2 linked regions of the Chelatococcus sp. HY11 genome follow. The protein of the gene in region 1 binds, or shares a complex with, the protein of each later gene. Links are inferred from orthologs where the notes say so. Each region holds a gene or a part of one and is shown on either strand. Other genes may lie near its edges.

The links.
Region 2: the proteins of dapF (region 1) and KIO74_RS12750 are in contact, whole or in part, in a solved structure (PDB 5YGU), measured with the Escherichia coli proteins. The link is inferred for Chelatococcus sp. HY11 from one-to-one orthologs.

The regions. Positions count from the first base shown.
Region 1 is NZ_JAHBRX010000001.1:3,504,796-3,519,838, reverse strand. Bases 6,532-9,265 are described here. They hold dapF (diaminopimelate epimerase), read left to right. Parts: upstream 6,532-7,330; coding sequence 7,331-8,200; downstream 8,201-9,265. Other genes in these bases: mtaB (tRNA (N(6)-L-threonylcarbamoyladenosine(37)-C(2))-methylthiotransferase MtaB), read left to right, coding at 8,200-9,265; KIO74_RS16005 (GyrI-like domain-containing protein), read right to left, coding at 6,532-7,085. Outside these bases: rpsP (30S ribosomal protein S16), read right to left, coding at 1-256; KIO74_RS16030 (chorismate mutase), read right to left, coding at 293-592; ffh (signal recognition particle protein), read right to left, coding at 592-2,163; KIO74_RS16020 (eL24 family ribosomal protein), read right to left, coding at 2,167-2,388; KIO74_RS16015 (glycosyltransferase), read left to right, coding at 2,997-5,171; KIO74_RS16010 (class I SAM-dependent methyltransferase), read left to right, coding at 5,164-6,255; more of KIO74_RS16005, read right to left, coding at 6,270-6,531; more of mtaB, read left to right, coding at 9,266-9,447; KIO74_RS15990 (RluA family pseudouridine synthase), read right to left, coding at 9,797-10,513; signal recognition particle-docking protein FtsY, read left to right, coding at 10,786-12,078; KIO74_RS15980 (YnfA family protein), read right to left, coding at 12,091-12,417; KIO74_RS15975 (sigma-70 family RNA polymerase sigma factor), read right to left, coding at 12,713-13,582; KIO74_RS15970 (carboxymuconolactone decarboxylase family protein), read right to left, coding at 13,620-14,081; KIO74_RS15965 (septation protein A), read left to right, coding at 14,250-14,831; KIO74_RS15960 (adenylate/guanylate cyclase domain-containing protein), read right to left, coding at 14,914-15,043. UniProt on the Escherichia coli protein: Involved in the succinylase branch of the L-lysine biosynthesis and in the biosynthesis of the pentapeptide incorporated in the peptidoglycan moiety. Catalyzes the stereoinversion of LL-2,6-diaminopimelate (L,L-DAP) to meso-diaminopimelate (meso-DAP).
Region 2 is NZ_JAHBRX010000001.1:2,779,123-2,794,238, reverse strand. Bases 5,129-7,935 are described here. They hold KIO74_RS12750 (RNA pyrophosphohydrolase), read left to right. Parts: upstream 5,129-6,161; coding sequence 6,162-6,710; downstream 6,711-7,935. Other genes in these bases: KIO74_RS12740 (surface polysaccharide polymerase), read right to left, coding at 7,360-7,935; KIO74_RS12755 (S41 family peptidase), read left to right, coding at 5,129-5,940. Also shown: proB (glutamate 5-kinase), read left to right, coding at 1-59; KIO74_RS12780 (glutamate-5-semialdehyde dehydrogenase), read left to right, coding at 207-1,448; KIO74_RS12775 (nicotinate-nucleotide adenylyltransferase), read left to right, coding at 1,445-2,092; rsfS (ribosome silencing factor), read left to right, coding at 2,199-2,663; 23S rRNA (pseudouridine(1915)-N(3))-methyltransferase RlmH, read left to right, coding at 2,668-3,147; KIO74_RS12760 (murein hydrolase activator EnvC family protein), read left to right, coding at 3,233-4,591; more of KIO74_RS12755, read left to right, coding at 4,591-5,128; more of KIO74_RS12740, read right to left, coding at 7,936-8,613; KIO74_RS12735 (GumC family protein), read right to left, coding at 8,736-10,874; KIO74_RS12730 (glycoside hydrolase family 5 protein), read right to left, coding at 11,147-12,391; KIO74_RS12725 (glycosyltransferase family 4 protein), read right to left, coding at 12,445-13,491; KIO74_RS12720 (lipopolysaccharide biosynthesis protein), read left to right, coding at 13,596-14,984; KIO74_RS12715 (WecB/TagA/CpsF family glycosyltransferase), read right to left, coding at 14,990-15,116. UniProt on the Escherichia coli protein: Master regulator of 5'-end-dependent mRNA decay.

The sequences.
Region 1 (15,043 bases):
GACGCTTGACGACGCCGGCGGCATCGAGGAAGCGCAGCACGCGGTCGGTCGGCTGGGCGCCCTTGGCGAGCCAGGACTTGGCCTTCTCGATGTCGAGCACGACGCGAGCCGCGTCATCCTTCGGCTTCATCGGATCATAGGCGCCGATCTTCTCGATGAAGCGGCCGTCACGCGGAGCGCGGGCGTCGGCCACCACGATGCGGTAGTAAGGACGCTTCTTGGCGCCGCCACGGGTCAGACGGATCTTCAGGGACATAAAAGACTACTCCTCAGGTCTAACGATAGGGGCGCCTCAGGCGCCCTGGTTCTGCCGGCTCTTGATGGTTTCGTGATGCCGGATCACTTCCTTGACGATGAAGTTCAAGAACTTCTCGGCGAAGTCTGGGTCGAGATGGGCGTCGGCGGCGAGCGCCCTCAGGCGGGTGATCTGCCTCGCCTCGCGGCTGGGATCGGCAGGCGGCAGATCATGGGTTGCCTTATATTCGCCGACCGCCTGGGTGCATTTGAAGCGCTCCGCCAGAAGATGCACCAGCGCCGCGTCAATATTGTCGATGCTGCCGCGCAAGCGCAGCAATTCGGGATGCGCATCCATCACTTCTTCTTCCCCAATCCGGGAAACCCACCGAGCCCGGGCAGTTTTGGCCCGAGGCCGGGAAGCCCGCCACCCATGCCGGGAAGCTTGGAGCCTCCGCCGAAGCCGCCGGGCGGCAGGGCAGGCAGCCCGCCACCGCCAAGCCCGCCGGGCAGTTGCGATTTCATCTGCTCCAGCATCTCCGGCGTCACCTTGGAGGGATCGATGTTGGGCATGCCGCCGCCGCCAAGGCCGAACATGTTGCCAAGCGCGCCCGCGATACCGCCCCGGCCGCCCTTGCCCATGGACTTCATGACGTCGGCCATGGTCCGGTGCATCTTCAGGAGCTTGTTGACGTCCTCGACCTTGGTGCCGGAGCCAGCGGCGATGCGCTTCTTGCGGCTGGCCTTGAGGATGTCCGGATTGCGGCGCTCCTTCACCGTCATCGAATCGATGATGGCGGTCTGGCGCTTCACCACCTTGTCGTCGAGATTGGCGCTGGCGATCTGGGACTTCATCTTGGCGATGCCCGGCAGCATCCCGAGCAGGCCGCCCATGCCGCCGAGCTTTTCCATCTGGGCCAATTGATCACGCAGGTCCTCCAGATCGAAGGAGCCCTTGCGCATCTTCTCGGCCATGCGCTGGGCGCGCTCGGCGTCGAAGCTTTCCGCCGCCTTTTCCACCAGGGAGACGATGTCGCCCATGCCGAGAATGCGGTTGGCGACACGGGCCGGATGGAAGTCCTCCAGCGCGTCGACCTTCTCGCCGGTGCCGACGAGCTTGATCGGCTTGCCGGTGACGGCGCGCATGGAGAGCGCCGCGCCGCCACGGCCGTCGCCGTCCATACGGGTCAGCACGATGCCCGTGAGCCCCAGCCGGCCATCGAAGGCCTTGGCCGTATTCACCGCGTCCTGGCCGGTGAGGCTGTCGGCGACCAGGAGCACCTCGTGCGGCTGCGCGACGGCCTTCACCTCGGCCGCCTCGAGCATCAGCGCCTCGTCGAGGGTGACGCGGCCCGCGGTGTCGAGCATGACCACGTCGAAGCCACCAAGGCGCGCGGCCTCCATGGCGCGGCGAGCGATCTGCACGGCGGACTGGCCGGCGATGATCGGCAAGGTCTCGACACCCACCTGCTTGCCGAGCACGGCGAGCTGCTCCATGGCGGCGGGACGGCGCGTATCGAGCGACGCCAGAAGGACGCGGCGCTTGGCCTTGTCGGTGAGGCGCTTGGCGATCTTCGCCGTCGTCGTGGTCTTGCCCGAGCCCTGCAGGCCGACCATCAGAATACCGACGGGCGCAGGAGCCTCGAGATCGATGCTCTCTGCTTCCGCGCCAAGCATCGCAACAAGTTCGTCGTGAACGATCTTCACGACCATCTGACCGGGGGTCACCGACTTGATGACCTCGGCGCCGACGGCGCGGCTGCGCACCTTGTCGATGAAGCTGCGCGCGACTTCCAGTGCGACATCCGCCTCGAGCAGTGCGCGGCGCACTTCACGAAGCGCGGCGTTGACGTCCTCCTCGGAGAGCGCGCCGCGCTTGGTCAGCGCGTTGAAAATGCCGGAGAGCTTATCGGAGAGATTGTCGAACACAGTTCACTCCTCGACTTGTCCGGCCCGCGTCGCCCGACGGACGACCAGCGCGGCCTCGAAATGCTTGACGGCCGTCTCGAATTTGTCCCGGCATCCGGGATTGCAGAAGCCAACGACCGCCCCTTTGTAACGCGTGAGGCTGTCAGCCGCGATCGGCCGCCCGGACCATGGGCAGAGCTCGTTGATCGCGTCCTCAATCCTCAAAGGCGTGTCAGCCAATGCCATAGTCACTCCTGATAGCCCTCCCCCACGCACGTCGTCTTCAAGCGCGATCACGCCCGAGGGCGCACAGCGCTGTCGGACGTTGACCTCCGGTCTCTCGGACCAGTCGGCGGCTCTCGAACACGGCAGGGTTCGGGCAAATATCCGCGCCTTATGAGCCACAGGGCTTGATGAGTCAAGGTTTGCCGAGCGACCCATGTTTTGCCCGGATCTCCATAGCGCCTCGCCGGCAACTCGTGCACCGCGCGTGCTGATTGCTGCAACCGCGCCCTTTCCGCGAGCAACGCCGCACATATGGAGAAGCGTGCCGCGAGATCAAGGCTAGGCTTGTATATACAAAAGATAAAATTTAAAGCGGGCAATATCTCGCGTCTGGACAACTCATCACGGCGCGAGACGAAAGCGTCAGAATGTCGATTTGAATAAAAGATGGCGAAATTGCGTCCAATTTTACGTGAGTCCTTATGCTGCCCCGGCAGCGTCACACAAGTAGCCGCGCCGTCGTTCCATGAAATCAGGACCTGCAATCGCGCCCAAGATTTGCTGCCATTACATTGACCCATCTTCCAATTCACGTTAGATCGCGCCGAGCGCCACGGACCGTGGCTCACATGACCACGCTGGGGGGCGTCGAAGTGGAAGCGTCGCGGACTTTTCACGCATCCATCATCCTCAACATACATCGCGAAGCGGTCTTCCTGAAGCGCACGCTCCTTTCACTGGATGAGGCGCTTGCTGTGGCTCACGACGATGGCCTTGCCATCGAACTCGTAGCGGTATTCGACCGCAGCGATGATGCGACGCGCGCCGTTCTGGCGGGACACGACCTCAACGGCTATGCCCATGTCGAAATGCTCGATGTCGACAACGGCTCGCTCGGCCTATCACGCAACGACGGCATTGCACGAGCGCGTGGCGAATTCATTCTGACAGCGGACGCGGACGACCTTGTCTCGCCCAATTTTCTGAAGGAGACCATCCGGACCGCGCGTGGCGCTGGACCGCGCTGCCTCGTGTTTCCGGAATATCTCTTCGCCTTCGGGGCGACCTACCACATCTGGGCCTATCGCGATCTCGCCACGGTGACGCCGTTCGCCCTCATCGACATGCACCCGTTCACATCGCGGCTCTGCGCCCATCGTGACGCCTTCGCTGAGCTGCGCTATTCCGATCTCAGGCTTTCCTCAGGTTACGCCTTCGAGGATTGGGATCTCAATTGCGCGGCGGTCGCCGCCGGTTTCGACATGCGCATCGCCCCCGGGACGCTCCTGTTCTATCGCAAGCGCCGGGGAAGTCTGCTCGATAGCGCGGAGTCCGCGTCGACATGCCAGATCCCGCCCAACCCCCTGTTCGTGCCGAAAACTTATCTCAAGATCTGCGCCCCCTATTACGATCGCGTCGCGAAAGCCCCCGGCGCAGTCAAGCCGATGGATCCGCCATCGCGAGACCTTCTCGCACGCGGCGATATTCGCCGTGCGATCGACGCTGCCAACGCGATCGAGCCTCTTATCTCGACACCGAAATATGAGCACTGTGATCTCATCTCGAATTCCATGCAGGACCTCTCGGCGGGCGTGGCCTACTACAAGGTCTGCCAAGCCATCGGCGACGCGGATTTCACGGATGTCTTCCTGTTGCCCTTCATGCCGCGCGGTGGCGCCGAGAAGTATTTTCTCGAACTGCTCGAGGCCATGTACCAGAACGAACCTCTTTCCGACACGCTGCTGATTTTCGGGGAGAATCGTGCGGGCCCGTCCTGGGAGGATCGCGTGCCGCCCAATGCAAGCATCGTCGACTTCGGCAGCCTCTGCGGGGGACTGCCGATGGACAAGCGGTGCCTCCTCACGCTCAAGCTCATCCAGTCGCGCACGCCGGACGCGCGCATCCATCTGCGCGATTCCGTATTTACCGAGCGCTTCCTGACGGCGTTCGGCCCCATTATGGGTCAACACGAATGCGTCTATTATCATTTCTGCGAAACGGAGCTTATTCAGGACGGCCGCAAGTTCATTTACTATTCACCCCTGAATCTTATCGTGGAGAATATTGATTCTCTTTCAAAAATTATTTGCGACAGCCAGGCAATGATAGACCGTGACCGCCACCGTGTCGGCACTCAGACCGAAAAATGGGAATGCCTCTACGCGCCGGTGCAGCGGCCGGCCGTGATTGCCCCGCAAACGCCGGAGGCACAGTCCCGCATTCTCTGGGCGTCACGGCTCGATTCCGAGAAACGTCCGGATCTTCTGCCACTCGTTGCCGAGCGGCTGCAGCGCCGGCTTCCAAATGTGCATATTCACGCATTCGGCGGAGCTGTCTTCAATGGCTTCAGCGCGACGCAGCTCGATGGGTATAAGAACCTCACCTTTCACGGCCCCTATAACGGCTTCGAGTCCCTGTCGCCGAATACATACCTGGCATTGATGTATACGAGCCACTATGACGGCGTTCCAAACACGATACTGGAGGCCATGAGTCATGGGCTCCCCGTGGTCGCGTCTGATGTCGGCGGCATTTCTGAAGTCGTGATCGATGGGAAGACGGGCATTCTGTTGCCAGCGCTGTGGGACAACGACGCAATGGCCGACGCCTATGTGGAAGCCTTGGTTCGGCTCCATCGCGATCCCGCACTGCTGCAGACATTCAGCCAAGCTGCGCTGGAGCTGGTCGCGCGGCAGCATTCCCATGCGGTATACCGCGCGCGCGTCGCCCAGCTGTTCGGCCAGAGGCCGCGTCACGCCTCGCCATTCCCTACGGTCGCCCCCAAGGTCCTCTGTCATGGCTGAGCGGATCAGCTTCTCCCCCGGCACCATGCCTTACGATGCAATGCTCGCTGCCGAGCATGTCGCGCGCTATCTGCTCGCAAGGCCCCTCTGCACCGGCAAGCGCGTGCTCGATGTCGCTTGCGGCGAAGGCTACGGCACAAGCTTCCTCCGTGCGAGCGGAGCCACCACGGTCGTCGGCATAGACATCGCCAAGGAAGCGATCGAGGCCGCCAACACACGTTTCGCCAAGCCCGGCATCACGTTTATCGCGGGTGATGCGCTTTCCCCCGCGACTTTTCATGGGCATGGACCATTCGATCTCATCACCTGTTTCGAGACGATCGAGCATGTATCGAGCGCGAGCCGGTTGCTGGAAAACCTTCGCGCCCAGCTGGCGCCAGGCGGCGCGATCATCATCAGCTGCCCCAATGATGCCATCGACACGCGCCGGGGCATTCAAAACCCCTTCCACCAGAAAACCTACAGCCTTCAGGAATTCAAGGACACCACCGTTGCCGTTCTAGGCCCGGCATCGCAATGGCTCCTGGGCGCCCCCCTGACCGGCCTGTCGATCCTCGAGGAGGGCAACGCGCGGCTCGCCACGCATGACGATGCCATGGATCTCAGCCTGAATGCGGAGACCATTGCTCAGTCACTTCTCCTGCCGGCTGAGAAGGAGCACAGCGTTACACCGGAGAGTGCGACTTTCTTCGTGGGCGTCTGGAACGCGACAGTCGCGCCGGCCGCGGTCTCTACCCCCTTGTCCCGCACTGCCTATATCGCGCCTTGGCTTGAGATTGAACGCCTGAAGAGCGCGGCTGATGACCCGGCAGGGGATGTCGCCCATTATCGCGAACTCGCCCTGTTGTCGGAGGAGCGCGCCCGGGAAATCAGGCGCATCGCGACCTTTGAGAAGGACACGCTTGTCGCCGAAGTCACGGAGCTTAGGTATTTCCGCGACGTCGCCTTCCATTCGCGTGCCCACCGCATCGCCGCCGCCTATATCCGCTACGCGAGTGGCGATGGCCTCGTGGCGCGGATGCTGCGGCTGCTTCGCGGGATCGCGGGAGGAAGTCTGCGCATGGTGCGCAAGTTGGCACGGTGAGCGGAGCGCAATCTCTATTTGGGCTGCACGTAGACGTTGATCTCGAGCTCCGGATCATCCGGGTCCATCGTGCGCGATGGATATTCCTCGATGAAGGTGTCCTTCGCGACCATGTTCTTTGAGTCGAGATAGGCGGTGATCGCCTCATAGGTCGTGTCGATTTCGTCGTAAGGTGCCTTGTGCACGAAGCGCAAGGCCCTCCCGGATGGGGTCACGCCGGCTGTGATGCCAGGCGCGATCTCGCCGCCGCCGGGAAACGGCGCGGCGAGCGGTACCATGGCCTCGAACCGGAAATGGGTGTCATCCGCCGACAGGAAGATGGCTATGGGCCGTCCGGCCGGTTTCAATCCCGCCTTCGCCAGCGCGTCCTGGATGCGGGTGAAGCTCTCCGTCAGGTTCTTGAAGCCATCGTCCCACGAGCTTTCACCGCCCTTCAGCACCGCCGCCGGCTTCTCGGGAAGGGTTACGTCCTCCGCGTCGCCGCTGTTGCCCGTGGAAGGCACGAGAGCCGGCAATTCCTCGGCAGTCCGCGGCAAAGGCTGGGCGCCTTCCGCAGGCGCGGGGGACGAGGCGGCGGGGGGTTGCGCGGCTTCCTGCGCGAAAGCCTTGGATGCCACGACGGGGCCGGCGGCAAACAGGGCGGCCAGGATCAGTCGAGAGACAACCAATCTTGAGATGACCAGCCCTGACATGATCCGCGTTGCGACCGGCCCAGAGCCCCGGGGCCCATTCAAGCCACGCGCCTTGCGACGCGCATCCGGACGAGGCACGGATCGACGCGGCACGTCTTGCAGGATTGCGACTTCTCCCAACGCCCGGCTCTCCCTCATTGCCTGGCTCCTCGCCACAGCCGCGAATCGCTATCTTTTCGCTATCGCGACGATACGATTCTCGGCGTCCGTGAGCGAGAGATGCTTTAAGGGATGTTCATCGCGATTTGGCGCTTATTTGCGGCAAAGCGCGCCATGGCGCGCAAATAACTGAAAGCCGTGATGTCTTTGACGGATTGGCACCCTCTCGCAATCATTCTAAAAGGCCCCCATCTGTCCAGACGTTTGCACCACCGGCCGAAACCATGAGCACGCTCGCCAACCACTCCTTCGCCAAGATGAACGGCATCGGCAACGAGATCGTCGTTCTCGACCTGCGCGGCTGCGACCACGTCGTGACACCGGCGGAAGCGCGTGCCATCGCTGGCGATCCGCATTCCCGGTTCGATCAGCTGATGGTGCTGCATGCGCCCGTGACGCCTGGCACGGATGCCTTCATGCGCATCTACAACACCGACGGTTCGGAATCGGCGGCCTGCGGCAACGGCACGCGCTGCGTGGCCTGGCACCTCATGAAGGATGGCGACCGCGACAGCCTGACGCTGGAGACCTCTGCCGGCGTCTTGCCTTGCACGCGTGTCGACGCGCTCACCTTCACCGTCGACATGGGGGCGCCACGCTTCGGCTGGGACCAGATCCCGCTGGCGGAAGAATTCCGCGACACCCGCGCGATCGAGCTGCAGATCGGTCCGATCGATGCGCCCATCCTGCATTCGCCATCCGCCGTCAACATGGGCAACCCCCATGCCATCTTCTGGGTGGATGACGTGAAGGCCTATGACCTGCCGGCCATCGGCCCGCTGCTCGAGAACCACCCGATCTTTCCCGAGCGCGCCAATATCTCGCTCGCGGCCGTGAAGGATCGCCGGCACATCGATCTATGGGTATGGGAGCGCGGGGCCGGCATCACGCGCGCCTGCGGCTCCGCCGCCTGCGCAGCGGCTGTCGCGGCCGCGCGCAAGAACCTCACCGATCGCGAGGTGGTCGTCAGCCTGCCCGGCGGCGATCTCACCATCACCTGGCGGGAAAGCGACGGTCATGTCCTCATGACGGGCGCCGTTGCCTTCGAATGGGAAGCCCGCTTCCCGCCGGAAATTTTCGCGGGCGCCGCCTGATGGCGATCGACGTCGTCACTTTCGGCTGCAGGCTGAACACCTACGAATCGGAGGCGATGAAGCGCCATGCCGATGCAGCCGGCGCCGACGACCTCGTCATCATCAACACCTGCGCCGTGACCGCCGAGGCTAGCCGGCAAGCCCGCCAGACCATCCGCAGACTTCGCCGCGAGCGGCCGCAGGCGCGCATCGTCGTTACCGGCTGTGCCGCCCAGATCGAGGCGGCGACCTTCTCCGCGATGGCGGAAGTCGACCACGTCATCGGCAACACCGAGAAGATGCAGGCCGGGACCTGGGCCGCCATCGCCGGAGCCGCGCCCGCCGAGCGCATCCTCGTCGGCGACATCATGGCGGTGAAGGAAACCGCGAGCCATCTCGTCGATGGCTACGGCGGGCTCCCCCGCTCCTTCGTGCAGGTGCAGAACGGCTGCGACCACCGCTGCACCTTCTGCATCATTCCCTATGGCCGCGGCAATTCGCGTTCCGTCGCCATGGGCGCCGTCGTCGATCAGGTGCGACGGCTCGCGGAGAACGGTTGCGGAGAGGTCGTCGTCACGGGCGTGGACATCACGAGCTACGGCCGCGACCTGCCCGGCACGCCGACGCTCGGCAGACTGGTCAAGCAGATCCTCAGGCATGTTCCGGAGCTGCCGCGCCTGCGCATCTCGTCGATCGACTCCGTGGAAGCCGACGACGATCTGCTCGACGCGCTGGCCACCGAGCCGCGTCTGATGCCGCACCTGCATCTCTCGCTGCAGGCGGGCGACGATCTCATCCTGAAGCGCATGAAGCGCCGCCACCTGCGCGACGACGCCATCCGCTTCTGCGAGGATGTCCGCAAGCTGAGGCCCGATGTGGTGTTCGGCGCCGACATCATCGCCGGCTTTCCGACAGAGACCGAGGATATGTTCGCACGCTCGCTCGCCATCATCGACGAATGCGACCTCACCCACCTCCATGTCTTCCCCTTCTCGCCGCGCCCCGGCACGCCGGCCGCGCGCATGCCGCAGGTCGATCGGGCGCTCATCAAGGACCGCGCCCGCCGCCTGCGCGAGAAGGGCGCGGAGGCGCTCGCCCGCCATCTCGCGCGCGAGGTCGGCCGTCAGGTGCCGGTGCTCACCGAAAACGCCGAGCTTGGCCGCACCGAGGGTTTCACGCTGGTGCGCCTCGCCTCCGCCGCCGTCCCCGGCCGCATCTTGGACGTCACCATCGCCGGCCACGACGGGCACGAGCTGCTGGCAGCCTGAAACCAATCAGGATCTCCGGCGCAAGGCCAGGAATCACGCGCGACGGTTTCAACCGCGCACCTCTCCCGCAGGGAGAGGTCGCGCCGAAGGCGCGGGTGAGGGGAGCGCCCGCTCCGGAAGCATCCCCCTCTCCCGGCACTCTCCCCGCCGGGGAGAGGGAGAAACGCTGGTGGCCGCGCCTCCGCGGCCATCCCGGCCAGCTCGCATCTTCTTCTTCCAGCCGGGCCAGCGGCAGGTGGATCCCACCCGGCGCCTGCGGCGCCACCCTCCCCTCAGGGGAGGGATCGGCGCGTCGCGACTGACTTGATGACACCGCGTTTCCGGTCACAAACCATCACATTGGTGTCGTTCATCCTGACGGATGCCCCTCTCTTCCTTTGAGCATCGCCAGCGTCTCTTGCATGCCCGCCGGCGCAGGCGCCTCCACCGTGATCGGATCGCGTTTCGGGTAGAGCGGGACTGTCACCGCGCGCGCATGCAGATGAAGGCCCTGCCCGGCTCCGCCACGCCCGTAGACGCGGTCGCCCAGGATCGGCCAGCCCATGCTGGCACAGTGCACCCGAAGCTGGTGGGTACGGCCGGTCACGGGTTCGAGCGCGAGCCAGGTGAGGCCGCCGCCACGGCCAAGAACCTGCCAGCGCGTCAGGGCCGGCAGGCCGGCGGGATCCACCTGCATGCGCCACCCCTGCGCGGGATCGCGCGGGCTGAGCGCCAGCATGATCTCGCCCGCGTCGGCCTCCGGCCCACCGACGACGACAGCCCAGTAGGTCTTCGACACCTTGTTGTCAGCGAACAGGCGGCTCAGCCGTTCCAGCGCCTTGCGATGACGTCCGAGCACAAGGCATCCGGACGTGTCCCTGTCCAGGCGATGCGCCAGTTCAGGCCGGCGCGGCAGGCCGAAACGCAAGGCATCGAGGTGGTCCGCGAGCGTCTCGCCGCCCTTCGCGTCGGGGTGCACCGGCAGTCCGGCCGGTTTGTCGATGACGAGCATGAGCGCGTCGCGATAGAGAAGGCGCGTCAGAATATCCGACCTGGAGATATGGCCCTTCGGCCTGTCCTGTGTCATGCCCTCATCCTGCCGACGCGATAGAACCGCTCGCGGGCAAGTCCGTCTGTTGCGGACTTGCTCTCTGAAAAGAGGCGAGCAAATTCACCGACTTGGATCGTACAATGCAATCCAAGTCGGATTTTGCTCTATGCCTTGCGGGATCGGGCGGCAAGGCTCATCTGCGGCTGGCCACCCAGCGGTGGCTGAGGCAATGCAGTGTTTGAACGCATGATCGGCTCCGGGAAGTCGAACGGCTTTTCGGGATTGTGCCCCGGGGATTGAAGGCGACGATGGCTGAGAACGAGAAACGGACGATGCTGGACCGGCTGTTCGGCCGTCGCAGGGACAAGACAGAGCCGGCGCCTTCCGAACCCAAGCCTTCCCAGTCGGAATCTTTCAAGTCACCCCCTTTCGAGTCACCGCTGCCCGCGGCCGAACCCGTCGCGTCCCAACCGGAGGCCCCGGCCCTGCCCGCTCCCGAGCCGGCGCCTGTCCCACCTCCGGCGGCGACGGACGTCGCCGAGCCTCAACCCGTCACGCCGCCCGCGCCCGAGGCGCTGCCACCGACTATCGGTGACACGGATGGCGGCCATGCCGCTCCGGTCGCGCCACCCGGGCCCCCGGAGCCTGAACCGGACTTGCCCTCCCCGTCCGCGCAGAAGCCCCAAAACTGGTGGCAGCGGCTGACGGCGGGCCTGAAACGCACGTCGTCGTCGATCGGCGCGGGCATCACAGATCTCTTCACCAAGCGGAAGTTCGACGCCGCGACCCTGGAGGAACTGGAAGACATTCTCATCCAGGCCGACCTTGGGGTCGCGATGGCGGCGCGGGTGACGGAAGCCGTCGGCAAGGGCCGGCATGACCGCGCGATCGATCCGGAAGAGGTCAAGGGCGTGCTCGCCCGGGAGGTCGAGGCGGTGCTGGCGCCGGTAGCCAAGCCCCTCGTCGTCGCGGCGGACAAGAAGCCTTTCGTGATCCTGATGGTCGGCGTCAACGGCTCCGGCAAGACGACCACCATCGGCAAGCTCGCCGCCAAATATCGCGCCGAGGGCCGCTCGGTGATGCTCGCGGCCGGCGACACCTTCCGCGCGGCTGCCGTCGAGCAGCTCAAGGTCTGGGGCACGCGCACGGGCGCCAACGTCGTCGCGCGTGACCAGGGCGCGGATGCGGCGGGCCTCGCCTTCGACGCCCTCCAAGCCGCCCGTGACGCGAGCACCGACGTGCTGATCGTCGATACCGCCGGCCGGCTGCAGAACAAGGCGGGCCTCATGGCCGAGCTCGAGAAGATCGTCCGCGTCATGCGCAAGCTCGATGCGGAGGCGCCGCATGCGGTGCTCCTCGTGCTCGACGCGACGACGGGCCAGAACGCGCTGAGCCAGGCCGAGATCTTCGGCAAGACGGCCGGCGTCACCGGCCTCGTCATGACCAAGCTCGATGGCACCGCGCGCGGCGGCATCCTCGTGGCTCTCGCCGACAAGACAGGCCTGCCGGTGCATTTCATCGGCGTCGGCGAGGGGGTGGACGACCTCGAACCCTTCACGGCGCGCGATTTCGCGCGGGCCATCGCCGGCCTCGACGCCTGAGCCGCCGGCCGCTCAGGCGGCCCGCGGCCCCAGCAGGATGACCGCCGCCCCGGCAAGGCAGATGGCGCCGCCAGCAAGGTCCCAACGGTCGGGGGTGACACCCTCGGCCCGCCACAGCCAGATCAGCGACATCACGATATAGATGCCGCCATAGGCCGCGTAGGCGCGCCCGGCCGCTGCCGTGTCGATCAGCGTGAGGAAATAGGCGAAGGCGGCCAGCGAGACGACGCCGGGGATGAGCCATAGCACGCTCTGGCCAAGGCGCAGCCACGCCCAGAAGGCGAAGCAGCCGGCAATCTCCGCGAGCGCGGCGAGTATATAGATCGCGAGGGCGGGAATGGGCATCGGCGAGATGGGTTGAGGACGGGTCAAGGGCTCCCGCCTTCGTGGCACCGGTTCCATGCCAATGTCAAAGGCCGGCGTCGATTTCCACGCGGGCCATCCCGGGAAGAGCGCAAGCTCGGGCCGGGGATCCAGAACCGATACGGTCCGCGAGTGGCTGTCAGCCTTTGCGCAAGGTGCCGTCTTTCTGAATCAGTAGTGTTCATGGATCCCGGACAGCCGCTTTGCGGCTTCCGGGATGACGCGGAGGCTCCCGCGCCTCCCCTGAACGAAGCACAGATGTCGACTGACCTCAGGAAGCAAAGGGCGACAGCCCCTCGACGACATGGGCGAGCTTGTCCGGATTGCGGACCACATAGATCGCCGTGATCCGCCCATTGTCGATCGCAAGGGCGGTCGTCTGCAGATGGCCATGGCCGTCGACCGTCACAAAGCCGGGCAGGCCGTCGATGACGCAGCGCCTTAGCACGGTGGCCGGCTTGTAGTCCTTCTTGCGGCTCAGGCCCCAGAAGAAGCGGGACACCTTGTCCTGCCCGAAGATCGGGTTGAACGTCGCGGCGACCTTGCCGCCGCCGTCGCCATAGAGCACCACGTCCTCGGCCAGCAGCGCCTGCAGGCCGGCCATGTTGCCGGTCGCGGAGGCGGCGAGAAAGGCCTCAGCCAGGTCGCGGCCTTTCTCGGGCGAGACGGGAAAGCGTGGGCGGGCGGCCTGCACATGCGCGCGGGCACGGCGGGCCAGCTGCCGGCAGGCGGCCGGGTCGCGCTGCAGGGATGCCGCAATCTCGTCGAAGCCGACGCCGAACACATCATGCAGGAGAAAGGCGGCCCGTTCGAGCGGCGACAGACGCTCCAGCGCCACCATCAGCGCGGTCGTGATATCGTCAGTGCCCTCGTCCTCGAGCGGATCGACTACGGGCTCCGGCAGCCATGGCCCCACATAGCTCTCCCGCTTGACGCGGGCGGACTTGAGCTGGTCGAGGCAGAGATTGGTGACCACCCGCGACAGGAAGGCGGCCGGCTCGCGGATGGTGGCCGCATCCGCGCGGTGCAGGCGGATGAAGGCCTCCTGCACCATGTCTTCGGCCTCCGCGATCGATCCAAGCATGCGATAGGCAAGGCGGATCAGGCGTGGGCGCGCCGCCGAGAAGGCCTCCGTCAACATGGCATCCTGGTCGGGGCCGCGATCACTCACGATACCGTCACTCACGGTCTTGCCGCTTCGACACGGGATGGATGGCCCGGAAGCCGATGGCGAAACGGTTCCAGGCATTGATCGTGGCGATCATCAGTGTGAGTTTCACCTGCTCCTCATCGGAAAACTCGCGCTTCAGCGCCTCGTAGTCCTCATCGGGCGCATGGGTCTTGGACACCAGCGTCAAGGCCTCGGTCCAGGCCAGCGCGGCACGCTCGCGGTCCGTATAGAGGGGCGACTCCCGCCAGGCGTCCAGCAGATAGAGCCGCTCCTCCGTCTCACCGGCGGCGCGGGCATCGCGGGTGTGCATGTGGATGCAGAAGGCGCAGCCGTTGATCTGCGAGGCCCGCGTCTTCACCAGTTCGAGCAGACTGTGCTCGAGCCCGCTGCCGAAGGCCCGCTTCTCCAGGTCGAACATGGCGCTCATGGTGTCGGGAGCGGCGGTGTAGGGGTTCAATCTCGGCTTCATGTCTCACTCCGTTTCCAACTTTGGGAACATGTCGGTGCGTTGACGAGCGAGGTTCCCGGACTGTGACATGAACCGGAAAAAAATCCGAGCCGATGATCCCGGTGTCGTGATAGGCGGCTCCAGCCACTAGAGTTGACGGCTTGTGGCGGAACGGGCAGACATCATCCCATGACCGATACCAAGCGACAGCCGCTCAACCCCATGCTCAAGCTGGCCCTTGAGCTTGGGCCCCTCGTCCTGTTCTTTTTCGCGAACCAGCGCGAGGGTCTCTTCACGGCGACGGCCGTGTTCATGGTCGCGACCGCCATCGCGCTTGTGGTCCACTACGCGCTCGTCCGGCATCTGCCCATCATGCCGATCGTCTCTGGCGTCGTGGTGCTGGTTTTCGGCGGCCTGACGCTCGTGCTGCATGATGAGCTGTTCATCAAGCTGAAGCCCACGATCGTGAACTGCCTGTTCGGCGGCGTGCTCCTGGGCGGGCTGGCCTTCAACAAGCCGCTCTTGCCCATCGTCTTCGACAGCGTGTTTCACCTGGATGATGAGGGCTGGCGGAAGCTGACGCTACGCTGGGGGCTGTTCTTCTTCTTCCTGGCGATTTTGAACGAAGTGGTCTGGCGGACCCAGTCCACCGACTTCTGGGTGAACTTCAAGGTCTTCGCGACGATGCCGATCACCATCGTCTTTGCTTTGGCACAGACACCGCTGATCATGCGCCATTCCCTGCCCGAGAAAGACCAGCCCGAGGCATAGGGCCAAATCCGGCAATCCTGACTTAGGAACTCCGGGTTTCGGCCGCCTGGATTTCGGCAGTCATCGCGGCCGGACGGTCCGGTCAGGACGCCTGGCTGGCGGGCTCGGCTTCGGCGGTCTCCCAGCTCGCGAGATCGGCAGGGGTGAACAGCTCGATGGGTTCCGCCCGGCCACGCAGGGATTGCTCGCCGATATGGCGCCATCCGGAGCGG
Region 2 (15,116 bases), 720 kb from region 1 along the record:
TCGCGATCACCGCGTCCGCGCAGGATCTGCTTGACCAGAGCCCGCAATCCCTTACCTAACAAGGCTCGGGTTCGGACAAGGCCGTGCGGTCACGCGCGGGCGGAGGCATGGCGATGGGCAAGGTGGTGAGCTTCGGCGAGGCGGGCAACGCGGCGCGGCAGGCCGGTTTGCCGCCAGCTGACGGCGCCGCCGATGTGCCGAAACTGATGGCTGACATGGGCCGCCGGGCAAGTGCCGCCGCGCGCGTGCTCGCTCTCGCGCCCGCGGCCACCAAGGCGGCCGCGCTGGAACGGGCGGCGGATGCCATTCTCGCGGCGACCCCTCTCATCCTCGCCGCCAATGCGGAGGATGTCGCCGAGGCGCGTGCCAACGGGCAGGCGGCTTCCTTCGTTGAACGTCTGGAGCTGAACGAGGCGCGTGTCGCCGGCATGGCCGAGGCCGTGCGTCTGGTGGCGGGGTTGCCGGACCCGGTCGGGCGCGTGCTGGCCAGCTTCGAGCGGCCGAACGGCCTCAGGATCGAGCGCGTCGCGACGCCGCTCGGCGTGGTCGGCGTGATCTTCGAGAGCCGCCCCAATGTCACCGCCGATGCGGCGGCGCTTTGCGTGATGGCCGGCAATGCGGTGATCCTGCGCTCCGGCTCGGATGGCCTGCGGTCGGCCACGGCCATCGCGGCGGCTTTCGCCAAGGGTTTGAGCGACGCCGGCCTGCCCGCCGACAGCGCGCAACTCGTGCCCGTGCGCGACCGCGCCGCCGTCGGCCTGATGCTGACCGGCCTTGAGGGCGCGATCGACGTCATCGTGCCACGCGGCGGCAAGAGCCTTGTCGCGCGCGTGCAGGAAGAGGCCCGCGTGCCCGTCTTCGCCCATCTCGAAGGTCTGTGTCATGTCTTCGTGCATGCGGCGGCCGATCTCGGCATGGCGCGCGACATCGTCCTCAACGCCAAGATGCGCCGGACGAGCGTCTGCGGTTCCGCCGAGACGCTGCTCGTCGACAAGGCTTGCGCCGCGACCCATCTTTCTCCGCTGATCGGCGCGCTCGCGGAGGCGGGCTGCGAGATTCGCGGCGATGCGGCGTCACAGGCCGTCGATCCCCGCGTCAAACCGGCCGACGAGGAGGACTGGCGGACCGAATATCTGGACGCCATCATCGCGGTCCGGGTGGTTGACGGGCTCGATGGCGCGCTCGCGCATATCGGCACCTACAGCTCGCATCATACCGATGCGATCGTCACGGCTGATGAAGCGGCGGCCGCGCGATTCCTGCGCGAGGTCGACTCGGCCATCGTACTCCACAACGCCTCGACCCAGTTCGCCGATGGCGGCGAGTTCGGCTTTGGCGCGGAAATTGGGATCGCCACGGGTCGCATGCATGCGCGGGGTCCGGTCGGGGTCGAACAGCTGACCTCGTTCAACTATCGCGTGCACGGCAGCGGTCAGACGCGACCTTGAGTGAGGGGCAGCCGCGCCGGCGGGCGCCTTTTCCCGTCCTGCCGCCGCACGGCACCGGGCTTGCCATCGGGCTGTTCGGCGGATCGTTCAATCCGCCGCATGAGGGGCACCGGCTGGCAAGCCTCGTTGCGATGAAGCGACTCGGGCTGGACCGCGTGTGGTGGATCGTGACGCCCGGCAACCCCTTGAAGGATAACGCGCGGCTGCCGCCGCTGGCGGAGCGGATGGCCGCGGCGAAGGCCGTGGCCGACCATCCACGCATCGACATCACCGGGTTCGAGGCCGCCATCGGCACCCGCTTCACCTATGATACGCTGGCCTATCTCAGGCAGCGCTGCCCCCGCACGCGCTTCGTCTGGATCATGGGCGCGGACAATCTCGGCACTTTCCACCGCTGGCAGAACTGGCGGGGACTTGCCTCCCTGATGCCGATGGCGGTCGTCGATCGTCCAGGCGCGACGATCAAGGCGGCACGGGCGCCGGCGGCTGTTGCCCTGCAACATGTTCGGATGTCCGAGCGACGCGCCCGCGCGCTACCGTCGGCAGCGCCTCCCGCGTGGGTTTTCCTGCATGGACCGAGGTCCGCGCAATCCTCCACCGCCCTGCGCGAACGGGTGGATTTGCCCGCCGCGACCAAGGACTGATACCTTTGCGGCCCATTGTCATTGAAGATAAGGCCAACCGCCGCTATCTTGGTGTTGTGGCAATTGCGCCATGTGAAGCGAGGAACTGGCACTGAATCCTTTGCCCATGCTTGGAGCGAGCAATGGATCGCTCCATCCGGCAGCCGGAGTTACAGCCGAGGCTCCCGGGAGTGGTTATGGCGGTGACGCAACTGCGATTGCTGTCCATTGTCTCGAGGATATGAAAGCCGAGGAAACGGTCGTTATCGATCTTGTCGGCAAGACCTCGATCGCTGATACCATGATCGTTACATCCGGCCGTTCGCACCGTCATGTCGGCGCGATCGCGGAGAAGGTTGTCGAATCGCTCAAGACTGCCGGCTACGGCCCCGTGCGTGTCGAGGGAACGACGACCTGCGATTGGGTCTTGATCGACGCCGGCGATATCATCGTCCATATATTCCGCCCGGAAGTCCGGGGCTTCTACAATCTCGAGAAGATGTGGGGCGCCGATCGGCCGAGCGAACGCGCGCCGGGAGCCCCGGCGGGCGAGGGCGAGGAAGCCTCCGTCAGCAAACGGGCGCACGGCTGAGACCATGCGCTTGACGGTGGTGGCGGTGGGCCGCCTCAAGGCGGGCCCGGAGCGTATCCTCGTCGAGCGCTACCTCGAACGGTCCACGCCGCTGGCGCGGACGCTCGGCTTCGGTGCGGTCGATGTCGTCGAGTTGCCCGAAAGCCGCGCGAAGCGCGCCGGCGAGCGGAAGACGGAAGAGGCGGCGGCCATTGTCGCGCGCTGCGGCAATGGCGTCGTTCTGGCTTTCGACGAGACCGGCGCATCCATGCCCAGTCCCGCCTTCGCGAAGCGTTGCGCGGATTGGCGGGATGCGGGCGTGGACAGCATCAATTTCGTGATTGGCGGGGCTGACGGGCTCGATGAGCGTGTTCGCGCCCATGCAGCCGGCATCATGGCCTTTGGTGCGGCCACGCTTCCTCACCAACTCGTGCGCATTCTCGTCGCCGAGCAAATCTACCGCGCTATGACAATCCTAACGGGTCATCCCTATCATCGGGTATGATCGATTCGCGCAAGCGGGCGGTCGCCTTGGATGCCGCCGGATCGCCAGATTTCATAATGCTTTTAAGAGCTCGCCTTTGCCTTTGATGTCCTGCCTCTCGACGGGCAAACGTTTTGCAGCCCGGCTGGCAATGGCCTCGGTCGCCGCGGGGGCGCCGATTGCCACGCAAGCTTGGGCTCAGACGGGTGCGCCGGCGACGCCTTATGCGCCGCTTGAACAGGCGCAGCGCGCCCAGGAGGACAAGCTCCAGCGCGAGGAAGAGCTCAAGGCGATCGAGAACGAGATGCGCGCCCGTGCTGAAGCCAGGGCCAAGCTCGATGAGGAGATCGCGTCGCTGCAGGCGGATCGCTCACGGCTGAACGCAGCGCTGATCGAGACGAATCAGCGCGCGACGGCCGCGGAGACACGGGTCAGCCAGATCGAGCAGCGTCTATCCGTGCTGAATGCGAGCGAGCAGGCGATTCGCCGCTCCCTCGCTGGCCGCCGTGACGTGATCGTCGAGGTGCTGGCCGCCTTGCAGCGGATGGGACGGCGGCCACCGCCGGCGGTGCTGGTCCATCCCGACGACATGCTCGAGGCTGTGCGCAGCTCGATCCTGCTCGGCGCCGTGGTGCCTGAATTGAAGGCAGAAACGGAGGCTCTGGCTTCCGATCTCGCCGAACTCGTGCGTCTGCGCGAGACGATCGCCCATGATCGCGAAGCTTTGAAGACCGATCTCGCGACGCTTGCCGGGGAGCGGGCGCGGCTTTCTGGGCTCGTCACAGCACGCCAGCAGCAGCTTGGCGATGTGGAAAAAACGGCGGGCAACGAGGCATCGCGCGTTGCCGTGCTGTCGTCCCAGGCCCAGAACCTCAAAGATTTGATCGATCGCATGGAGAGCGAAATCGCCTCCGCCCAACGCGCGGCAGAGGCGGCGCGACGCGCGGCGGCGGCTCAGACAGGTCAGGAAAACCTTGCCGGCACGGCATTTCGTGACCCCGCGCGCCTCTCGCCCAAGATCGCCTTCGCGGAGGCACGGGGCCTGCTGCCGCTGCCCGTCAGCGGCTCAAGATTGCGTGATTTTGGCGCATCTGACGGCTTCGGCGGTACGACCAAGGGCATATCCCTGGCGACGCGCCCGGCGGCGACCGTTGCCTCGCCAGCGGATGGCTGGGTGGCTTTCGCGGGGCCGTTCCGTTCCTTCGGACAACTCTTGATCATCAACGCCGGTGGCGGGTACTATATATTGCTAGCCGGAATGGAACGGATCAACGTGGCACTCGGGCAGTTCGTGCTGGCGGGAGAGCCGGTGGCTGTCATGGGTGAAACGGCGTCGCCGCTTTCAACGGCTTTTGTAGGCGGATCGAACGGTCCCGTTCTCTATGTGGAGTTCCGCAAGGACGGTGGATCGATCGATCCGAGCCCGTGGTGGGCGAAATCGCAAGGCGAAAAGGTACGCGGATGATGCGTAAAGTTACTCTCGTGATGGTTGGCGCACTGATCGGCGCGAGTGCCGCCGTAGTCGCCACGCAGTCGCCTCTTCTGACGAGCACGAGTGCGATTGCCGCGTCCGCTGAGACCTATCGTCAGTTGACGTTGTTCGGCGACGTATTCGAAAAGATCCGGTCGGACTATGTGGAAAAGCCGGATGAGAGCAAGGTGGTGGAAGCCGCGATCAGCGGCATGCTGTCCTCGCTCGATCCGCATTCGAGCTACATGGACGCCAAGAGCTACCGCGACATGCAGGTGCAGACCCGCGGTGAGTTCGGTGGCCTTGGCATCGAGGTGACGATGGAAGATGGTCTCATCAAGGTGGTGAGCCCCATCGACGACACGCCTGCGGCGCGCGCCGGCATCCTGGCGAACGACGTCATCACGACGATCGATGGCGAGCAGGTTCAGGGGCTCACCCTGAACCAGGCCGTGGACAAGATGCGCGGCCCGGTCAAGACCGACGTGAAGCTCAAGGTCATCCGCTCCGGCCAGAAGGACCCGCTGGACGTGACCCTGACGCGCGACGTGATCCGCATCAAGGCGGTGCGCTTCCGCGAGGAGGACGACGTCGGCTATCTCCGCGTCTCCCAGTTCAACGAGCAGACCTTCGAGAACCTGAAGGACGGCATCGAGAAAATCGCGGCTGCCATCCCGCAGGACAAGCTCAAGGGTTATGTGATCGACCTGCGTAACAATCCGGGCGGCCTCCTCGATCAGGCGATCCTGGTGTCCGATGCCTTCCTTGATCGCGGCGAGATCGTCTCGACGCGAGGACGCAACGCGGACGAGACGCAGCGCTTCAATGCGAAGCTCGGCGATCTGGCGAAGGGCAAGCCCGTCGTGGTGCTTGTCAACGGCGGCTCCGCCTCCGCCTCGGAGATCGTGGCCGGTGCGCTCCAGGACCACAAGCGCGCGACGGTGCTCGGCACCCGTTCCTTCGGCAAGGGTTCCGTGCAGACGATCATTCCGCTCGGTTCGAACGGCGCGCTGCGCCTGACGACCGCCCGCTACTACACGCCATCCGGACGTTCCATTCAGGCACGTGGCATCGATCCCGACATCGAGGTCGTGCCGAATGTGCCGGATGAGCTGAAGGGCCGGGACGAAAACAAGGGTGAAGCCGGTCTTCGCGGCCATCTGAAGAACAGCGACGACGAGCGCGGCGCTTCTTCGGCCTATGTCCCGACGGATCCCTCCAAGGACGACCAGTTGATCGCCGCCTTCGACCTCCTGCGCGGCAAGGCCAATCCGGCCCTGCAGTCGAAGAAGGCCGATGCGTCGGGGGCCCAAAAGGACAATGCGGCTCCTGCCAAGAACTGACCGCAGGGGCACCTTGGGCGAGAGTGGTTCAAGCTAAGGCTCGGCAGGCTGGGCCTGAACCGACTGGCCGATACGGGAATTGATCCCTTGGCTGCCGCCCTGTAAGACTGCGTCAGTTACTGTTCAGTACGGCCCCCGCGCAACCGCGCGGGGGCCGTGTGCGTTTTCGCAACGGCCGGCACGATCTCCTTCCTGTCGGCGAGCGTCCGAGGGAGAGCTTCATGGCGGACAAGAATGCCAAAGCAGGGGCCGGTCTGAGCCCCACCGAGAAGGCCGCCTTGCCCTATCGCCCCTGTGTCGGGGTGATGCTGCTGAATGCCCGCGGTGAGGTCTTTGTCGGGCGGCGCGCGTCCGGGAATGATCCGGAAGGCGTTGCCGCCACTTTCGCGTGGCAGATGCCGCAGGGCGGGATCGATGACGGCGAGGACCCGCTGACGGCGGCCTATCGTGAACTCTACGAGGAGACGAATGTTCGTTCGTCGCGCCTTCTGGCTGAAGCGTCGGAGTGGTTCGATTATGACCTGCCGTCGGAGCTGATCGGCAAGGCTTGGAAGGGGCGTTATCGCGGCCAGACGCAGAAGTGGTTCGCGCTCGCCTTTACAGGCGATGAGAGCGAGATCGATATTCGCACGCCCGGCGGCGGTGCCCACAAGCCCGAATTCGAAGATTGGCGTTGGGAGCCGATGGCACATTTGCCGCAGCTCGTCGTGCCCTTCAAGCGGCCGGTCTACGAGCAGGTGGTCGCGGCATTCCGGCATCTTGCCGGGTAGTCGGACGACGAACACCTACATTGCCTGGGCAACACGTCCCACCCGTCATCGAACCGTCAATAACAATGCGCTATGGTTGTATTTTTGTTTCTTATATCAACTATAAAGCGTGATTTCTGATTCGATATTGATTCAACGCGGCGAGGTAGTATCGAAGCTGACATGGCAGTTTTGTCACGAGGGGAACGCGATAGCGACATCGCGGACAAGAACACGATGAAGCATAGGAACGAAGCGGAGCTGGCGGCGGGGAACGACTGCATAGAGCGCCTCTATGAAGCGGTCCTCGCGATCAAGCGTCATGGACAGGGCGCCCCACGCACGGTCAAGCTTGCCCAGGAGGGCGTCGCCAAAATGGCGAAGAAGCTGGTCGAGGAGGCGGCGGAAGTGGGGCTGGACGCCGTCCAGGGCGACCGTATCCAAGTCATCCGCGAGAGCGCGGATCTGCTTTATCATCTCACCGTCCTCTGGGCGGAAACCGGCATCGTCCCGGACGAGGTCTGGCAGGAAATGGAGCGTCGCGAAAAGCTCTACGGCATCGCTGAAAAATTGCTCAAGTCTGGCAACCGCGCCTGATCGCGGCGGGAGCCAACTTCGTCGGCCGCCGGCTCCGTCGTTCATCGCCGGCTTCCTCGTCGGCCCGAAGGCATCACGTGGCGGCCGCGGGGCTGAGCCGTATCGTTCTTTTCAGGCTGTCAGTGTAACGCCTGGCCTCGATATCCCATGCCATGGCCTCGGGGCTGCGCGCGCAGATGCCTGCGAGAAACCACAACAGGGCTGCGGTCTTGATGGTTGCGAAGGACACGCTGATGCACAGCAGCAGGATGATGTAGAAGGCGACGAACAGCATGAAGCGTCGTGGCTGGCCTTCCGGCACGCGAACGAACACGAAGAGCGCCCAAACACCGGCAAAGCCCAGAACGCCGAGCTGCGAGAGAGCGTAGGCATAGCCTGAGTCGTTGAAATCGGTGCTTGTGTAGACAAGCCCCATGGCTTCGCCGAGGCCAAGCGTGTTGATGAGCTGCCCGGCGAGCAGGAAACGGCCGAAGATCGTGTTGTCCCAGGCAATGTTGCCCTTCACCGAGGCATAGGTGATGAGGGCGATGATGGCGAGGAAGGGCGCGACGAAAACCATGCCGGGGCGCACTAGGGGCGCGACGAGGTAGAGCCCCAGCGTGATCCCGCACAGGTACATGCCGAAGCGTGCGTCGCCGAGCACGAGGATCGTCATGATGGCGAGCGTCTTGGAAATGAAGGCCTGAGGCCGCCGGATGTCGCGGCTCAGCACCCAGGCGAAGGCGACGGCCCCGAAATTGCCAACGGAAACCGGCTCGAGGAACACCGAGGACACCCGGTGCTCCCCGAGAAAAGGCAGGAGCGTCCGTCCCTCGAAACGTGTGCCGGAGACGAAAAGGCCGGCCTCACCCGTTGTCGCTGCGGCATCGACCGAACCGCGCGACACGTAGTAGCCGATGACGTCGAAATATTTGAGGAAGGTGTCGAGGAACATCCATTCGAACAAGGCGGCGCCGAGCACGATCAGGATCGACCACGTCACCGCGCGGTCGCCCAGCGCAAGGTTGCCTCGCTTGAGGCCGAGGATGAAGAAGACGACCGGTATCATCAGGTCGCGCAGGATCTTCGGGTCGATGACGCCGCGAAACAGCATCAGCGCCCCGACATAGGAGAAAATCCCGAGAAGCACGAAATAGAGCGCGGGGGAGCGGTCGGCGATCAGCAGAAAGGTGCAGCCGACCAGCATGACTTCGACCAGCATGACCATGCTGGCGCTCACGCCCATGACGTTCGTGTTCACGAAGCACAGGGCAAAATTGAAGGCGAGCGCCGCCAGCAGAATGGGGAGCACGAGGGACTGGCGAAAGTCGCTCTGCGCTGGAGCCATGGCCAAGGTCTGATAACTGTTTGGTGTCTGTGCAACGCTCATAGCGTGAAGCCGTCGCAGGGGCCAGCTGAATCGACATATGAGACAGCCGGCGCCCCCGCTGGGGCGCGCCATGGCAAGGGTTATGCCTCAACGAACACCATGCCGACCGCGCGTGGGCGCAGGGCGCGGATGGAAGCCAGCGTCTCGTTCAAGGCGCGCTGACGGGTGGCGCCCTGGTCAACCAGAACGAGCACCATATCCGCCGAGGCGATGAAGCGCTGCACGGTGAGGTCGTCCTGCGGCCGGGCGGCATCGATCAAGGTGAGGCTCGGGGCATCAGTGCCGGCGGCGCTGATGTCGTCGAGCATCGTGCGCTGCGAACGGGCCATCTGGCCGGTGGCCGTGGCGCCCATGGGTAGGATACGCAGGCTGGCGCCGGCCGGGAGCGGGGTGATGACGTTCTCGCCGTTCGCCACCTCGGTGGCCAGGACGCGCTGGGAGAGCTGGCGACCCCGGGAGTCGCCGTCCACGAGCAAGGTACGCTCGCCGTCCTGAGTGAAGGTGACGGCCAGGTCGACCACGATCTTGGCCCGCAGGTCGTTGGCATCGGGAGAGACGATCACGACGGTGCGCGCGTCGGAGGGGGGCAGCATGCTTTCCAGCGAGAAGGCGAGCTGGCCGAGCAGGAAAGGCTTCGTCACGGTGAGCCGCTCGATCGTCTTCAGGGTGCTGCGCCCACCGCGGGCGGGGGCCGGGAAGTTGAACTGGCTGCCGGACGCGCGGCGCCATGCGCCGGGGACGCTTGCGAGAACCGGCAGGCCGCTGGCGGCAGCCGCCTGGTTGGCGTCACGCAGGCGGTCGTCAACCTGGTCGAGGCCCCAGGCGAGGGTCGTGCCGAGCCCCGCGCCGAGCAGCAAGCCGGCGGCGATGATCAGGATCGGCGAAGCGCCGCTGCGTTCCCGCGGGAGGACCGCGTCGCTGATGATCCGCGTGTTGCTGGTGTCGACTCCCTGCTGCTCGCCGAGCTCCTTGCTGCGCTGCAGATAGGAGGCATAGACCGTGCGTGACGAATCCGCCTCACGCTCCAGCTCGCGAAGCTGCACGCTCGTCTCGTTGGTGGACAGCACGTTGTCCTTGAGCGCGGCGGAGCGCTTCTCGAGGTCGGCGACAGTCGCCTTGGCGCGATCGAGGTTGGCGGAGGTGGCTGTCGCCACACGGCCGATCTCGGCGCGCATCAGTTGGCGGATCTGCTCGGCCTGGGCGGCGATCGCCTTCATCTGCGGATGCTGCGGCAGGAGCGACTGGCCGATCTCGGCCTGCTGGCGCATGAGGGCCGCATACTGCTCCTTGAGAGCGGTGATGCTGCTGGCCTGCAGGGTCTCCGGGAGGACGAGCGCGTCGATGGCGCGGTTGCTCTGGATGGACTTGATCTGGTCGACGCGCGACTGCAGTTCCGCCACCTGAGCCCGGGCCGCCAGCAATTGCGCGTTGAGGCCGCGCAAATCCTGCTCGTCAGCCCGGCCGCCATCGATCCCGATGATGCGGTGATCCTTCTTGTAGGCCTCGACCTTGCCTTCCGCGACGGTGACGCGCTCGCGGAGTTCCGAGAGGCGGGCGGCAAGCGCCGTGTTGGCCCGGCCAACGGCGTCAGCGCGGGCGCGCTGCTCCTCGCCGATATAGACTTCGGCGACAGCGTTGGCGACGTGCTGGGATGTCTGCGGATCTTCCGTCACGACGCCGATGTCGATGACGAAGGAGCGATCGCCACGGCGCACGGTCAGGCTCTTCTGCAACGCCTTGAGGGCCTTGGAGAAGCGATCCTCGCGCTCACCCGAGCCGAAGATCGACATGACCTGGCTGCGCAGGCCGGCGGGGCGCGCGCCGAACAGCGGATCGTTCTCGAGGCCGGCCCGATCGATCACCTTTTCCAGCACGCTGCGGGATTCGATGACCTGACGCTGGCTTTCCATGGCGATCAGGTCGTTGTCGCCCGTCGTCGCCCGGTTCGCGATGTCATTGTCGAGAATGCGCAGGCCGCGCGTGTCAATCAGCACCTGCGTCGTCGCGGTGTATTTCGACGGCGTCACGGCGACATAGCTAATGGCGAGAGCGGTGGTGGCGGCGGCGATGGCACCGATGAGCGGCAACCTGCGGCGCAGGCCCTGCAGCGTCGCCCATGGGTCGAAACGGGTCGTGGCTTCGCCGATGAAGGGCTCGCTGACCGCGTTCATCGCGCGCAGGTTGCCCAGGGGTTCGAAGCGTGAACTCATAACAGCCATGGTTGCCTCTCAGGCTCCGCAGGAGCTTCCGTCTGATCTTTCCTGACCCGATGCTTGAATTTCGTCTCATTTTGAGACATTCGCGCGGGGTCTGGAACACCGACAGCTTCTATTCAGCAAGCGGCAGGCCATGGCCGGGCAACCAGCGCCCTGGAGAGGCGCGGCTATAAAAATTGCTGATTTAACAACGCGTTAAAAAGACGTAGTGCGTTCCGCGCCTTTCCATCTGTTGGGCGGCTCTCCTGTCCCGGTCCTGGATTCCCCGGAAGGTCTCATCGCTTTGGCACAGACCGGCAGGATGTCGGAAGCGTCAGGCCGATCGCCTGTGCCAGTTCAGGCGCGGGGCAGCTGTTGCCCGGCGCCCCTTCCAGCCCGAAGGGCGGGCTGTTCAGGAGCCACAGGGTCCAGCCCCAGCCGTTGTCGGCAAGGGCTGTCGAAACGTCATGAAGCCAGCGTGCCCGCGAGGCATCGTCGCTGGTGACGGATCCCGCCGGCCGCATCGCGCCGAATTCCGTGAATACGATCTGTGCTGGATCGACATCGTTGCGGTCTTGCCACGCCTTCAGGGAGGCGAAGGCCTCGTCGATCGCGGCCCGCCCCGGCGCGGAGGTGAAATACCAGCGGATCGCCTCCTCCGCAGCATGGCGCTGCTTGTCGCGTTCCGCCGGTGGCCAGCGGGACGACGCGGCGAAGGCGGCGTTCGTCCGGGCGAGGGTGTCCTCGAGACGTCCACGCGAAGCGGGATAGGGCACGCCACGCACCTCCGCCAGAAAGGGGAGTGTCCAGGTCGAGCCCTGATGGGTGAAGACGAACGGGTCGTAGAAATGCGCGCTGACCAGATTGCGCCGATCCTTGAAAAGGCCCCCATCGAGCATGACGAGCCCCTTGATCGTCGACCAGCAGCCCCCTGTCAGCAGGAGCGGCAGACTGATGCCGCCTTTGCGCAAATCCGCGACCAGGGCCTGTTGGTGCGCCGTCCAGTCGGTTCCGGTGTGGGCGCGGCATGCCTGCTGCGGTTCGTTGAGCAGTTCAAGCACCACGGGCGGCTGGGGCGGAAGCGCGTCGAGCCGGCGGGCGACACGGGTGGCGAGCGCCAGATAGCGCTGGAACTGCCGGCCGTTGACGCCATCGAGAAAGGCTTCCGGCAATGCCCCGTTGAGGCCGGGCGCCATCAGGGTGGCAATCACCCCGAGGCCCGCCGCCTGATAGCTGCGGACGCTCTGGAGGATGTCGCCGAGCAGTCGGTCGCGGCTGGTACGGTCGGCTGCCAGAAGCGGGCCGAAATCCACCGGAAGCCTGACGTGGTCGAAGCCCAGGGCGCGGAGACGAGCGGGTTCGGCCGGGTCCGGCACCGCATAGGGCGAGGCCGTGTAGCCGGCGCGCGCGCCCTGCGTGGTCGTGGCGGGGAAAGCGAACCAGGTGACATTGGTGCCGCGCCGGAAGGAAGGCGTTGCCGGGTCCGGGCGCGTTGGGGCGCCGGCCAGCGCCTGCGACGCGACAAGCAGCAGGCTGCCCATGCACGCGATGCGACAGAGCCACGCCGCCCAGCCTCCGTCCCGGAGGGCCATGGTCAATGCGCGACTTGCAGAAGGTCGAGGTAGGAATCGACCATGCGCTCGCGCGCATATTTCGCGGTCACGGCGCGGGCGGCTTCCCGTCGCACCGCCGGCGGCGGCGGGTTGCGGAGCATCTGCGCGAGGGCATCCTTCCAGCGCTTGACGTCATGGGGATTGGCGAAGCGGATGGGAGCGATTTCGCCGGTGGCGAGCACCTCGCGCAGCACGTCGAGATCGGCGACCACAGACGGCAGCCCGACCATCGCGGCCTCCACAGCGGCGAGCCCGAAGGTCTCCCAGACGGAGGGAAAGGCGAAGACGTCGGCTGCCGCGAACAGGTCAGGCACATCGCCCGGCGTGACATTGCCGAGCAGGATCAATCGCTCCTGAACGCCGAACTCGCGGGCCAGCGCCTCGATATGCGCGCGCTTCGGGCCGTCCCCGGCGATGACCAGCGATGCCGCCGGCAGCGCGGGCAGGGCCTTGATGAGGACGTCCTGGTTTTTCTGATCGACGAGGCGTCCGACATTGAGGATCAGCTTGCCGGTTGCGGGCAGATTGAACCGCTGGCGCGCCTCCGCCATCGTCAGGGTGGGGTGCGGCGCATCGAGGCCGTGCTCGATCAGCCGGAGATCGCGACGATAGGGGATCGGGTAATGAGCGAACTCGTTCTGGGTGAAAACGGAATTGGCGATATTCGCGGTATAGCCGCCGGTGGTGCCGACGAAACGGTCCAGCCAGCGCACGAAGGGCGCTGTTTCCCCGGGGATGGCTGTCTGATGGACGATACGGTTTTTATAGCCTCCCAGCCGGCCCGCCGTGCCGACGAGGATCGACGCTGTGGCCTGATAAGCGATGAGCGCGTCGCAGCCACCGGCCATGATGCGGCGTGCCATGGCGATCGCCGCTACGATCTTGTCCTTCGCGGGCATGAACGGACGCGGGAACATGATCGCGGTTTCGACTTCCACCCCGTGCTGGACGAGCCCCTGCTCGATCATGTGGGCCAGGGTCTGGATGCCGCCGATTTCGTCCGTGTGGAGGATTTGCAGGACTTTCATCACATTCCCTGACCGTCGATGGCTTGTAAGGGCGCGCGAGACATTGGATAGGATGCGGAATGGGCCGCCCGGTCCGGTCGTATCACCCAACGAAGCAAGGTCACATGCTGCTTTTCCTTGCCGCGCGCGTTCTGTCGGCGGTCGGCAATCTTGTCGCCCTTGCCATCTTCTCGCGGATGGCGGGCCCTGTGACCTATGGTGAGTATCTTCTGATCTTCGCCTGGACGAGCATCGTCTACGGCTTCTCCACGCAATGGATGCGCTTCGCGTTTTTCGGTGTGTATCGCCGCGAGGCCGCCGGCGATTATATCGCGTCCTTCGGCATCTTGTTGAGCGCGGCGCTCATCGGCGTCGCCGTCGTGCTCTCCGGCCTGTGGGTTTCCGGCATCGCAGGGCCCGAATTCCTCACCGCCGTGTTCATCCTGCTGGTCAGCATGGCGGGTTACGAGGCGCTGCTGGAGATCAGCCGCACGCGTCTGAAGGCCGGCACGGTCGCGGTGCTCATGCTGTTGCGCGCGGGCCTCGTTATTGTCTTCGGCGCGGCGGCGCTGACGATGACCGGCAGCGCCGTGTCGCTCGCCTTCGCGGTCGCGCTGGCCCATGTCGGCGCAGCCATCCCGGGCATCATGGCCATTCGCGACGTGCGGCTCGCGCCAAGCGGCCATGCCATGCGTTCGCTGATCATCTACGGCTGGCCGCTCCTGATATCCTTCGGCGTGATGGCTGTCGGCCAAAGCGTCGACCGGTTGCTGCTCGCCCATTTCGGCGGCGCGGGCGCGCTGGGCCCGTATGGCGTCGTGGCCGACTTCCTGCGACAGGCCTTCATGGTCGTTGGCGAATCGATCGCCATGGCGCTGGTCACGGTCGCCAAGCAGCATGCCAATTCCGGTGAGCGCGAGGACGCGGACCGGGTGCTGCGGCACGCCTTCAATGCCTGCATGGCAACCGCCACCTTTGGCGCGGTGTTCTTCCTCGTCTTCGGGGACGTGGTGGTGCGGCTGCTCGTCGGCGAGGCGTTCTATGAGCCCACGCGCACGCAGATTCCCCTGTTCGCGATCGCCTTCGGCTTCATGACGATGCGCAACTTCTATTTCGCGCAGGTCATCTATTTCTCGAACGCCAGTCATCTCGAACTCATCGGGTCTCTTGTCTTCGTGGCAACGTCCGCCCTGCTCGCCACGCTCCTGGTGCCCTGGGAGGGCGCCATGGGCGCGGCGATCGCGCTGATGTCGGCGCATATCGTTGCCTGCGTCCTCTTCGTTGTCGTCGGTCGCCGGCACTATCGCATGCCAGTTGATAAGAAAGGATTTGTCGTCATAAGCCTTATGGCCCTGGCAACGTTGATCGCGGATGTCGCGATCCAGCACTTCATTACCGCCCCCATGCTGGCGATGGCCGCAAAGGCGTTGGTGTTCGCCGCCGCGGGCGGCGCGGTCATCCTGCGCTTCAACCTGCTGCATCTCTCCCGTCCGCGGCGAGAAGGAGAAGCGTAGCCGGGTCATCCCTGCGTCCAGACCGGCATGCTGTGCGGCGCCAGCCGCTCCCGGGCGACCCGCGCCAGAAAGGCGAAATTGCCCTTGAGGTAGCGGCGCGCCATGCGGCGCGGCTCCAGAAGAAGGCGGAAG